DNA from 4 places in the Streptomyces sp. NPDC039480 genome. Region 2 is predicted to be linked to each of the others. Evidence: riboswitches for the same ligand, from Rfam matches in the RefSeq annotation. Region 2 holds a riboswitch; each other region holds the start of a gene.
The links. A riboswitch is a leader RNA that binds a small molecule or an ion and turns the genes downstream of it on or off. The one in region 2 is predicted to bind cobalamin.
Positions count from the first base shown of each region.

Region 1: it holds a riboswitch for cobalamin, as region 2 does, so the genes downstream of both, ACZ56E_RS31185 (cobalamin biosynthesis protein) here and ACZ56E_RS18870 (ABC transporter substrate-binding protein) in region 2, are expected to answer to the same signal.
Region 3: it holds a riboswitch for cobalamin, as region 2 does, so the genes downstream of both, metE (5-methyltetrahydropteroyltriglutamate--homocysteine S-methyltransferase) here and ACZ56E_RS18870 (ABC transporter substrate-binding protein) in region 2, are expected to answer to the same signal.
Region 4: it holds a riboswitch for cobalamin, as region 2 does, so the genes downstream of both, cobN (cobaltochelatase subunit CobN) here and ACZ56E_RS18870 (ABC transporter substrate-binding protein) in region 2, are expected to answer to the same signal.

Region 1 is NZ_JBVITX010000011.1:295,344-297,535, forward strand. It holds gene ACZ56E_RS31185 (cobalamin biosynthesis protein) at 1-887, opposite strand, end outside; cobalamin riboswitch at 995-1,139, opposite strand; gene ACZ56E_RS31190 (hypothetical protein) at 1,248-1,472, opposite strand; gene ACZ56E_RS31195 (inorganic phosphate transporter) at 1,485-2,192, opposite strand, start outside.
Region 2 is NZ_JBVITX010000005.1:433,184-435,375, forward strand. It holds gene ACZ56E_RS18860 (AraC family transcriptional regulator) at 1-623, shown strand, start outside; gene ACZ56E_RS18865 (VOC family protein) at 620-1,096, shown strand; cobalamin riboswitch at 1,094-1,278, shown strand; gene ACZ56E_RS18870 (ABC transporter substrate-binding protein) at 1,345-2,192, shown strand, end outside.
Region 3 is NZ_JBVITX010000001.1:981,901-984,092, reverse strand. It holds gene ACZ56E_RS03640 (hypothetical protein) at 1-883, shown strand, start outside; cobalamin riboswitch at 985-1,205, shown strand; gene metE (5-methyltetrahydropteroyltriglutamate--homocysteine S-methyltransferase) at 1,372-2,192, shown strand, end outside.
Region 4 is NZ_JBVITX010000004.1:216,815-219,006, forward strand. It holds gene cobN (cobaltochelatase subunit CobN) at 1-1,334, opposite strand, end outside; cobalamin riboswitch at 1,376-1,499, opposite strand; gene ACZ56E_RS14935 (cobalamin biosynthesis protein CobG) at 1,624-2,192, shown strand, end outside.

The sequences.
Region 1 (2,192 bases), on a different contig from region 2:
AGCCAGCTCACGCGCCGGGACAGCTTCACGGCCCGCTCGATGTCCGCCACCCGCACGTCCCGCCCCGACCCGTTCAGGACGGGCCGGTGCTCGACCCGCCCCGCGTACGAGAGGGTCCCCCCGAGCCGCACGCCCAACGCCCCCGCGAAGGCGGCCTCGACGGGCCCCGCGTTGGGACTGGGGTGCTGCGCGGCGTCGGAACGCCACGCCTTGACCGCCCCCGACGGCGAGTCCCCCGCCAGCACGGCCAGCGCGGCGGTGAGCCGCGCCCCCGGCCACCCGAAGACGTCGTCGAGACGGGCCGAGGCCCACCCGTAACGCCGGTACCTCGACGACTTGTGGCCGACCATCGCGTCCAGCGTGTTCACGGCGCGGAAGGCGACGAGCCCCGGCACCCCGCCGATGGCGCCCCACACGAGCGCCCCCACCACCGCGTCGGACGTGTTCTCGGCAACGGACTCCACGACGGCCCGTGCGACGCCGTCGGCGTCCAGCGCCTGCGGGTCGCGCCCGCACAGATGCGGCAGCCGCTCCCGCGCGACCTCGATGTCGTCGGCCTCCAGCGCCCCGCCGACGGCCCGCGCCTCACGGCCGAGGGAGGTGCCGCCGACCACGGCCCAGGTCGCGGCGGCGGTCAGCGCCACCGAACCGGCGCGTGACCGGCGTACGAGAGAAGAGGCGAGGGCTGCGGCGCCCGCCGCGCCCCCGGCGCACACCACGGCGTGCAGCGCGCCCCACCCGCGGTGGTCACGCCACAGCATCCGCTCGACGGCGCCCGCGGCACGTCCGAACGCGGCGACCGGATGGCCCCGGCGCGGATCGCCGAGCAGCAGGTCACCGAGGAGTCCGGCGGCGGCGCCGTACGCGAAGTCGCGATCGGCACTCATGGGCTCAGCCCGTCGCTGCACTGAGGAGGGAACTCGTACTCAGGGAAGGAACCGGCAACGGGCGGCCGCGCATGGCGATATGTCCTCACTCAGGGTGTCCGCGCCCTGGTTCGACGTGATCGGCGGCGAGAGTTCCTGGCTCACGGGGAGCGTCGCTCCCCGGTGACAGTGGCGGGACCGCGCCGGATTCGCACCGGCTTCCTCTTCTGCCGCCGTAGTTGGCCCCGGCAGTCCACCACGCCCCGCGAATGCCCGTCAACTCGCCGTTGACCTGCGGCGGGAGAGTGTGTTGGGGCCCACACACGCCGGTGGGGCGCGAAGCGTTCCGCACGCTCCGCGCCCCACCGGGGAACTCCGCTGTCAGGCGACGATCAGATAGATCCCGTACGCCACGGCCGCCGCGCACAGCGCGAAGCAGGCGTACGCGCCGGTGCGCGCCATGGCCGCGGAACCGCCGTCCGATGCGGCCGCCGTCTCCTGCTTGGAGAGGCCGACGACGCCGAGGGTGAACAGGCCCACCAGGGCCACCGTCACCGCGAGGCTGACTCCGAAGACGGAGCCGAGAGCTGCCCAGTCGATGCTCATGGTGATCTGTCCTTATACCGTCGCGGTCCTGGCGGGTTCCGCCATGGCACCGGTCGTGGTGGTGGTCGGGGCCGTGACGGTGGCCTTGACGGCCTCGTCGGGGCCGGTCGAGGCGGCCATCGCGCCCGTCGGGGGCGGGGTGACGGCGGCGATCGCGGTGGTCACGACGCCCGCGGGCTCGGCACCGGTGGCGCCGTCGTGACGGATCTCGTCGTCGGTGACGTTGGTGTGGTCGACGGCGTTGCGCCGCGAGAGCGCCCAGATGACGGCCGAGCCGGCGACCAGGAGCGCGGCGGTGACCGCGACGCCCCAGGGGCCCTGCTTGGTGAGGAACTCGGCGCCCGCGCCGACCAGGCCGGCGGCCGGCAGCGTCAGACCCCAGGCGACGAACATCCGGGTCGCGGTCGACCAGCGGACCACGCCGCCCTTGCGGCCGAGGCCCGCGCCCATCACGGCGCCGGAGCAGGACTGGGTGGTGGAGAGCGAGAAGCCCAGGTGGGAGGAGGCCAGGATGACCGTCGCGGCGCTGGTCTGGGCGGCGAAGCCCTGCTGCGGCTGGAGGTCGGTGAGGCCCTTGCCCATGGTGCGGATGATGCGCCAGCCGCCGAGGTACGTACCGAGGGCGATGGCCACACCGGCCGAGACGATGACCCACATCGGGGGGTTCGCGCCGGGGTTCAGGACGCCGCCGGTGACCAGGGCGAGCGTGATGATGCCCAT
Region 2 (2,192 bases):
TGCAGCCCGAGCACGAGGCGGGCATCCAGCTCGCCGTGCACCCCCTCGCGGCCCGCCCGCTCCTCGGTCTGCCCGCCGCGGAACTGGCCGGGCAGCTCGTCGTCGGCGGCACCGACGTCCTCGGCGACCGCGCCGCCGACATCCGCGAGCGCCTGTGCGAACTGGACCGCTGGGAGGACCGCTTCGCCCTGCTCGCCGGCTATCTGCGGCGGCGCGCGGCCGAGGACCGGGCCGCCGGGTCCGTACGCCCAGAGGTCGCCGAGGCCTGGGCGTGGCTGGCCAGGCACCGGGGCGCGGGCACCCTCGGCGGCCTGTCCCGGCACGTGGCGCTCAGCGAGCGCAGGCTGACCGCGCTGTTCCGCGCCGAGACCGGCCTGAGCCCCAAACAGGCCGCCCGCCTGATGCGTTTCCAGCACGCCAAGGCCGCCGTGGTCCGCGCCGTCGCGGCGGGCGGGCCGCCGGACCTCGCCCGGGTCGCCGCCGACACCGGCTACTACGACCACTCCCACCTCGTCCGCGACTTCCGGCAGTACACGGAGGCGAGCCCCACCCGCTGGCTGGCCGAAGAGTGCCGGAATATCCAAGCCGGGGCGCACGGGGCCGGCGAAGAGTGGGAGACATGAACACCGACACCACACCCGGCACGACATCCGAAACCAGCCCGCCGGCCCCCGCCATCTGGCCGGCCCTGCAGGCCCACGACGCCCCCGCGCTGATCGACTTCCTCGTCGGCACCGTCGGCTTCCTGCGCACCGCGGTCTACGAGGACGGCGGCCGCGTCGCCCACGCCCAGCTCGACTGGCCCGAGGGCGGCGGCATCATGCTCGGCTCGTACGACCCCGAGTCGGCCACCGAGGCCTGCGGGGAACCGGGCACGTCCGGCGCCTACGTCGTCACCGACCACGTGGACGCCCTGTACGCCCGCCTCACCGAGGCCGGCGTCAAGATCACCCGCGAGATCGAGGACAAGCCGTACGGCAGCCGCGAGTTCGGCATCGCGGACCCCGAGGGGAACCGCTGGTCCTTCGGCACCTACCGCGGTGAGCCGAGGCCCGCACCGGCCCACGGCGCGGACCGCCCCCGCGAAGGCGCGTGATAACTTGCGCAAGCCAGTCAAACCCACACTTGGGCCAGGGAATCCGGTGCGAATCCGGAACTGACGCGCAGCGGTGAGGGGGACGGGCGGGGCCACGGCCACTGGGCGTTCCAGGACGCCCGGGAAGGCGCCCCGCCCGGTCGATCCCGAGTCCGAAGACCTGCTGGCGCCTCCGCTCGCACACCGGGCGACGGAGGTCGTGACGCAGGCCAGGCTCCGCGTATGAGCCGCGAGACCCAAGGGATCACGTGTCCTCGACAGCCCGTATATGCCGTACAGCCCGTATATCCGCTCTGTCCGCCCTGCTCTGTGCCGGCACGCTCACGCTCACCGCGTGCGGCGGCGGCTCCGCGGAGAAATCGGCGGGCGAGAGCGCCGACGGCTATCCGGTGACGGTCGCCTCCTGCGGCAAGGAGGCGAAGGTCGACGCGCCGCCCCGGCGGGCCGTCTCCCTCGACCAGGGTTCCACGGAGATCCTCCTCTCCCTCGGCCTCGCCGACCGCATGGTCGGCACCGGCACCTGGACCGACCCGGTCCTGAAGAACCTGGAGAAGGACAACGCGAAGGTGGAGCGGCTCGCCGACCGCTACCCGGCGCTGGAGAAGGTCCTCTCCAAGGAGCCCGACTTCGTCAGCGCCTCCTTCCTCTACACGGTCGGCAAGGGCGGCGTCGCCGACCGCACGAAGTTCACCGAACTCGGCGTCCCCGTCTACGTCTCGCCCACCGACTGCGCGGGCAAGGACAACGACAGCGGCGGCGACGGCAAACGCGTCAAGACCCTCACCATGGACACCGTCTACAAAGAGGTGCGTGACCTGGCGAAGGTCTTCGACGTCGAGAAGCGCGGCGAGAAGCTGGTCTCGGACCTGAAGGGCAGGGTCGCCAAGGCCACGGAGGACATCGACGAGGCGGCCGCCTCCGACGTGACGCTCCTGTACTGGTTCGCCAACTCCGACGCCCCGTACATGGCGGGCTGCTGCGGTGCGCCCGGCATCATCACCCGCGAACTCGGTGCGAAGAACGTCTTCGACGACACCCGCGAAGAGTGGCCCCAGATCAACTGGGAAACCGTCGCCGACCGCGACCCCGACGTCCT
Region 3 (2,192 bases), on a different contig from region 2:
CCCAGCACCCCGGCCCTCCCCCGCCCCGGAGCCCTCCCCCACCCCAGAGCCCACCCCACCCCCCTCCCAGCCCCCCATCGGCTGGCTGGAGCTCGTCGGCGCCATCGGCTCCCTCGTCACCCTGCTGACCGCCGTCCTCTTCTACTTCGGCTGGGCGAGCACCGACGCCGAGACCAAGGCGCTCGGGCTGCGCGACACCGTCTTCCACTTCTCGACCAGCGACTACCTGCTGCGCAGCGTCGGCGCCCTCTACCTCCCGGCCTGGTTCGCGGCAGGCATCGCGCTCGGCACGCTCGGAGTGCTCCGCTGGGCGGCGGGCGCACCGGAACGGCTCGCCCGCGCCGTGCGCGTGCTGCGGTTCGCGTGGGCGGTGCCCCTCGCCCTCGTACCGCTGTATCCGCTCAACCCCTGGCTGTTCGACCTGCTGCTGCCGCTCGCCGCGATCGGCGGCTTCGCGCTCAACGCGTACGCCCGGACGCGTGACCGCCGGGACCTGCGGCTCTGGGGGCTCACCCTCTTCATCTGCGTCCTGTCGCTGTTCTGGGCCGTGTCGACGTACGCGGCGATCGCGGGCCGCGGCCGGGCGGAGCTGACCGAACGGACCCTGCGCAGCGACTTCCCGGCTGTCGCCGTCTTCAGCGAGAAGGATCTGATGATCCGCGGCGGCGGCAGCTGCTTCCGTCGCGTCACCGACAAGGGCAGCCAGTACGCGTACGAGTACGGCGGGCTGCGGCTGTTCCACGTCTCCGGAGACCGCGTCTTCCTGGTGCCCCGCTACTGGACGCCCGAGGACGGCACCCTCTACGTCCTCAAGGAGGGGCCGGGTCAACGCGTCGACCTGCTCAGCGGGACCGGTCACCGGGAGCGGGAGTGCCGGGGATAGCCAACCGGCGTGGCGTCGCGGGTGGCTCGTGTGTGGCCCCGCGTGTCGCACCTCACTTTTCGGATCCTGCCGTGATCCGGACCACCGGGGGACGGCGTCGTAAAGTGATCAGTGCAGCTGGTTCGCCCCGTCCGCCAGGCGGGAGCGTCGCAAGAGGGAACCCGGTGGAAATCCGGGACTGCCCCGCAGCGGTGAGCGGGAACGACCGCCGTCACACGCACTGGGACCGGAGACCGGTCCTGGGAAGCGACGGCCAGTAGGCGTCCTCCCCCAGGAGGATGTGCCCGCGAGTCCGAAGACCTGCCCGCTGTCCGCGCGCGAACCCTTTCGGGCGCGGATATCCCGGTGACCTCGAGGGCGGGTCGGCGCACACATCGGACGGACGGCCGCGCCACCCGCGCGATCCCTCCCCCGTCCGGTCGGTCGCCCCTTCGCGCTCTCGTCCCGTCCCCGGGATCTCAGGGATTCATCTCGCGAAGGAGATCTCCGTGACCACCAAGCCCGCAGCCGCGGCAGCACGGGCCACCGTGTACGGCTACCCCCGCCAGGGCGGCAACCGCGAACTGAAGAAGGCGATCGAGGGCTACTGGAAGGGCCGCGTCACCGCCGACGCCCTCCGTACCGCCGCCGCCGACCTCCGCCGCGCGAACTGGCAGGAACTCGCCGACGCCGGCATCGGCGAAGTCCCGACCGGCGACTTCTCGTACTACGACCACGTCCTGGACACCACCGTCATGGTCGGCGCCGTCCCCGAACGGCACCGCAGCGCGGTCGAGACGAACACGCTCGACGGCTACTTCGCGATGGCGCGCGGCACTCAGGACGTGGCGCCGCTGGAGATGACCAAGTGGTTCGACACGAACTACCACTATCTGGTGCCCGAGTTGGGCCCGGGGACGGTCTTCAGCGCCGATTCGACCAAGCAGGTCACCGAGTTCAAGGAGGCCCGGGCCCTCGGCCTCTCGGCCCGGCCCGTCCTCGTCGGCCCGGTCACCTACCTGCTGCTGGCCAAGCCCGCGCCCGGGGTGGCCCCCGACTTCGACCCGCTGACCCTCCTCGACCGTCTCCTGCCGGTGTACGCCGAGGTCCTCGCGGACCTGCGCGCGGCGGGCGCCGAGTGGGTGCAGCTCGACGAGCCCGCCCTCGTCCAGGACCGCACGCCGGCCGAACTGAACGCGGCCGAGCGCGCCTACCGCGACCTGGGCGCCCTCACCGACCGCCCCAAGCTGCTCGTCGCCTCCTACTTCGACCGGCTCGGCGCCGCCCTGCCGGTGCTCGCCAAGGCCCCGGTCGACGGCCTCGCCCTCGA
Region 4 (2,192 bases), on a different contig from region 2:
GGCGGCGGCCCCCAGTGCTGCTCGACCGAGTCCCGCAGCTCCTGCGGGAGCGTCGCGTACCACCGCTTGTAGTCGGCGGCCGGGATGCGCACCGGGTTGGCGGCGAGCTGCTCCTCGGTGAGCCAGTCCTGGTCGTGGCCGCCCGCGTCGATGAGCGCGCGGATCAGCTCGTCGCCGTCGCCGGAGACGAGGCCCGGGATGTCGGCCTCGGGACCGAAGTCGTAGCCCTCGGCGATGAGCCTGCGCAGGAGCGCGACGGCGGACGCGGGGGTGTCGAGGCCGACCGCGTTGCCGATGCGGGAGTGCTTGGTCGGGTACGCGGAAAGCACCAGCGCGAGGCGCTTGTCGGCGGCCGGGATGTGCTTCAGGCGCGCGTGCCGCACGGCGATGCCGGCGACCCGGGCCGCCCGCTCGGCGTCGGCCACGTACGCGGGAAGGCCGTCCTCGTCGATCTCCTTGAAGGAGAAGGGGACCGTGATGAGGCGCCCGTCGAACTCGGGCACCGCGATCTGGCTCGCGGCGTCCAGCGGCGAGACGCCCTCGTCGTTCTCCTCCCACGCGGAGCGCGACCCGGTCAGGCAGAGCGCCTGGAGGATCGGTACGTCGAGGCCGGTCAGCGCGCCCGCGTCCCACGACTCGTCGTCGCCGCCGGCCGACGCCTCGGCGGGCTTGGTGCCGCCCGCCGCGAGGACCGTCGTCACGATGGCGTCGGCGGCGCGCAGCTCGTCGATCAGCTCGGGCTCGGGGGCGCGCAGCGAAGCCACGTACAGCGGCATGGCGCGGGCGCCCGCGTCCTCGATCGCGCCGCACAGCGCGTCCACGAAGGCGGTGTTGCCGCTCATGTGGTGGGCGCGGTAGTAGAGCACCGCGACGGTCGGGCCGTCGGTGCCTTCCGTGCGGGCGGTGCGCTCCAGCGGGCCCCAGGAGGGGGCGGCGGCGGGCGGCTCGAAGCCGTGGCCGGTGAGCAGCACGGTGTCGGAGAGGAAGCGGGCCAGCTGCTCCAGGTTGGCGGGGCCGCCGTGCGCGAGGTAGGCGTGCGCCTCGGCGGCGATGCCGATCGGCACGGTCGACGAGGCCATCAACTGGGCGTCGGGCGCCTGTTCGCCGGTGAGCACGACGACCGGGAGGCCGGTGGCGATGAGCTGGTCCAGGCCGTCCTGCCAGGCGCGGACGCCGCCGAGGAGGCGTACGACGACGAGGTCGACGCCGTCGAGCAGGGCGGGCAGCCCGTCGAGGTCCAGGCGGGACGGGTTGGCGAACCGGTAGTCGACGGGGCCACCCGCCGCGCGGGCGCTGAGCAGGTCGGTGTCGGAGGTCGACAACAGCAGAAGCATGCGGGCGCAGGCCTTCCTCGGGGTGTCCGCGCCCCGGGTGGTCGTATGGACGGCAGGAGTTCCTGGCTCACCCCACGCGGGTGGGGCTCACAGTGGCGGGACCGCGCCGGATTCGCACCGGGCTTCCTCCCTCGGGTCCTGGTGGACCCACGCCGTCGCTGGCGTCGGCGGACCTGGAAGCCCGCCGCCTGCATAGTAAGTCCTGCCCGCCGCCGATGGGGCGGCCACCTGCCAGGACGGTCCGTCTCGGGAGGCGACCGGCCGGATCCGCGTGGGTATGCTCGCCGCCATGCCGCCCACCCGAGCACCATCCCCAGACCAGGGCGAATCCCTCATACGTGACCGGGGTGACGCCTGCCCCGGAGCCCTCCGTCTGCACCTCGCGGACGACGGGCGCCTCGCCCGACTCCGGCTGCCCGGGGGCCTTCTGACGGGGCATCAGGTAGCTGTGCTGGCAGCCGTGGCGGAGCGTCTGGCGGACGGGAACCTCAGCGTCACCTCACGCGGCAACATCGAGCTGCGCGGCCTCGGCGACGCGTGCGGCGGCGAACTCTCCCGGCTGCTCGCGGACGCCGGCCTGCTGCCCTCCGAGCGCCACGAGCGGGTGCGGAACGTGGTGGCGTCCCCGCTCGCGGGAACCGACGGACTCGGCCACGCCGACGTGCAGTTGTGGGCCCGCGAGCTGGACCGGCTCCTCTGCGCCGAGGAGTGGACGACGGCGCTCTCCGGCCGCTTCCTGTTCGCCCTCGACGACGGCCGCGGGGATGTGGCCGGGCTCGGCGGCGATGTGACCTTGATCGCAGAATCGGGCGGGACCGCGGTCGTACGTCTCGGGGGGCACGCCTTCCGGGTCGCCGG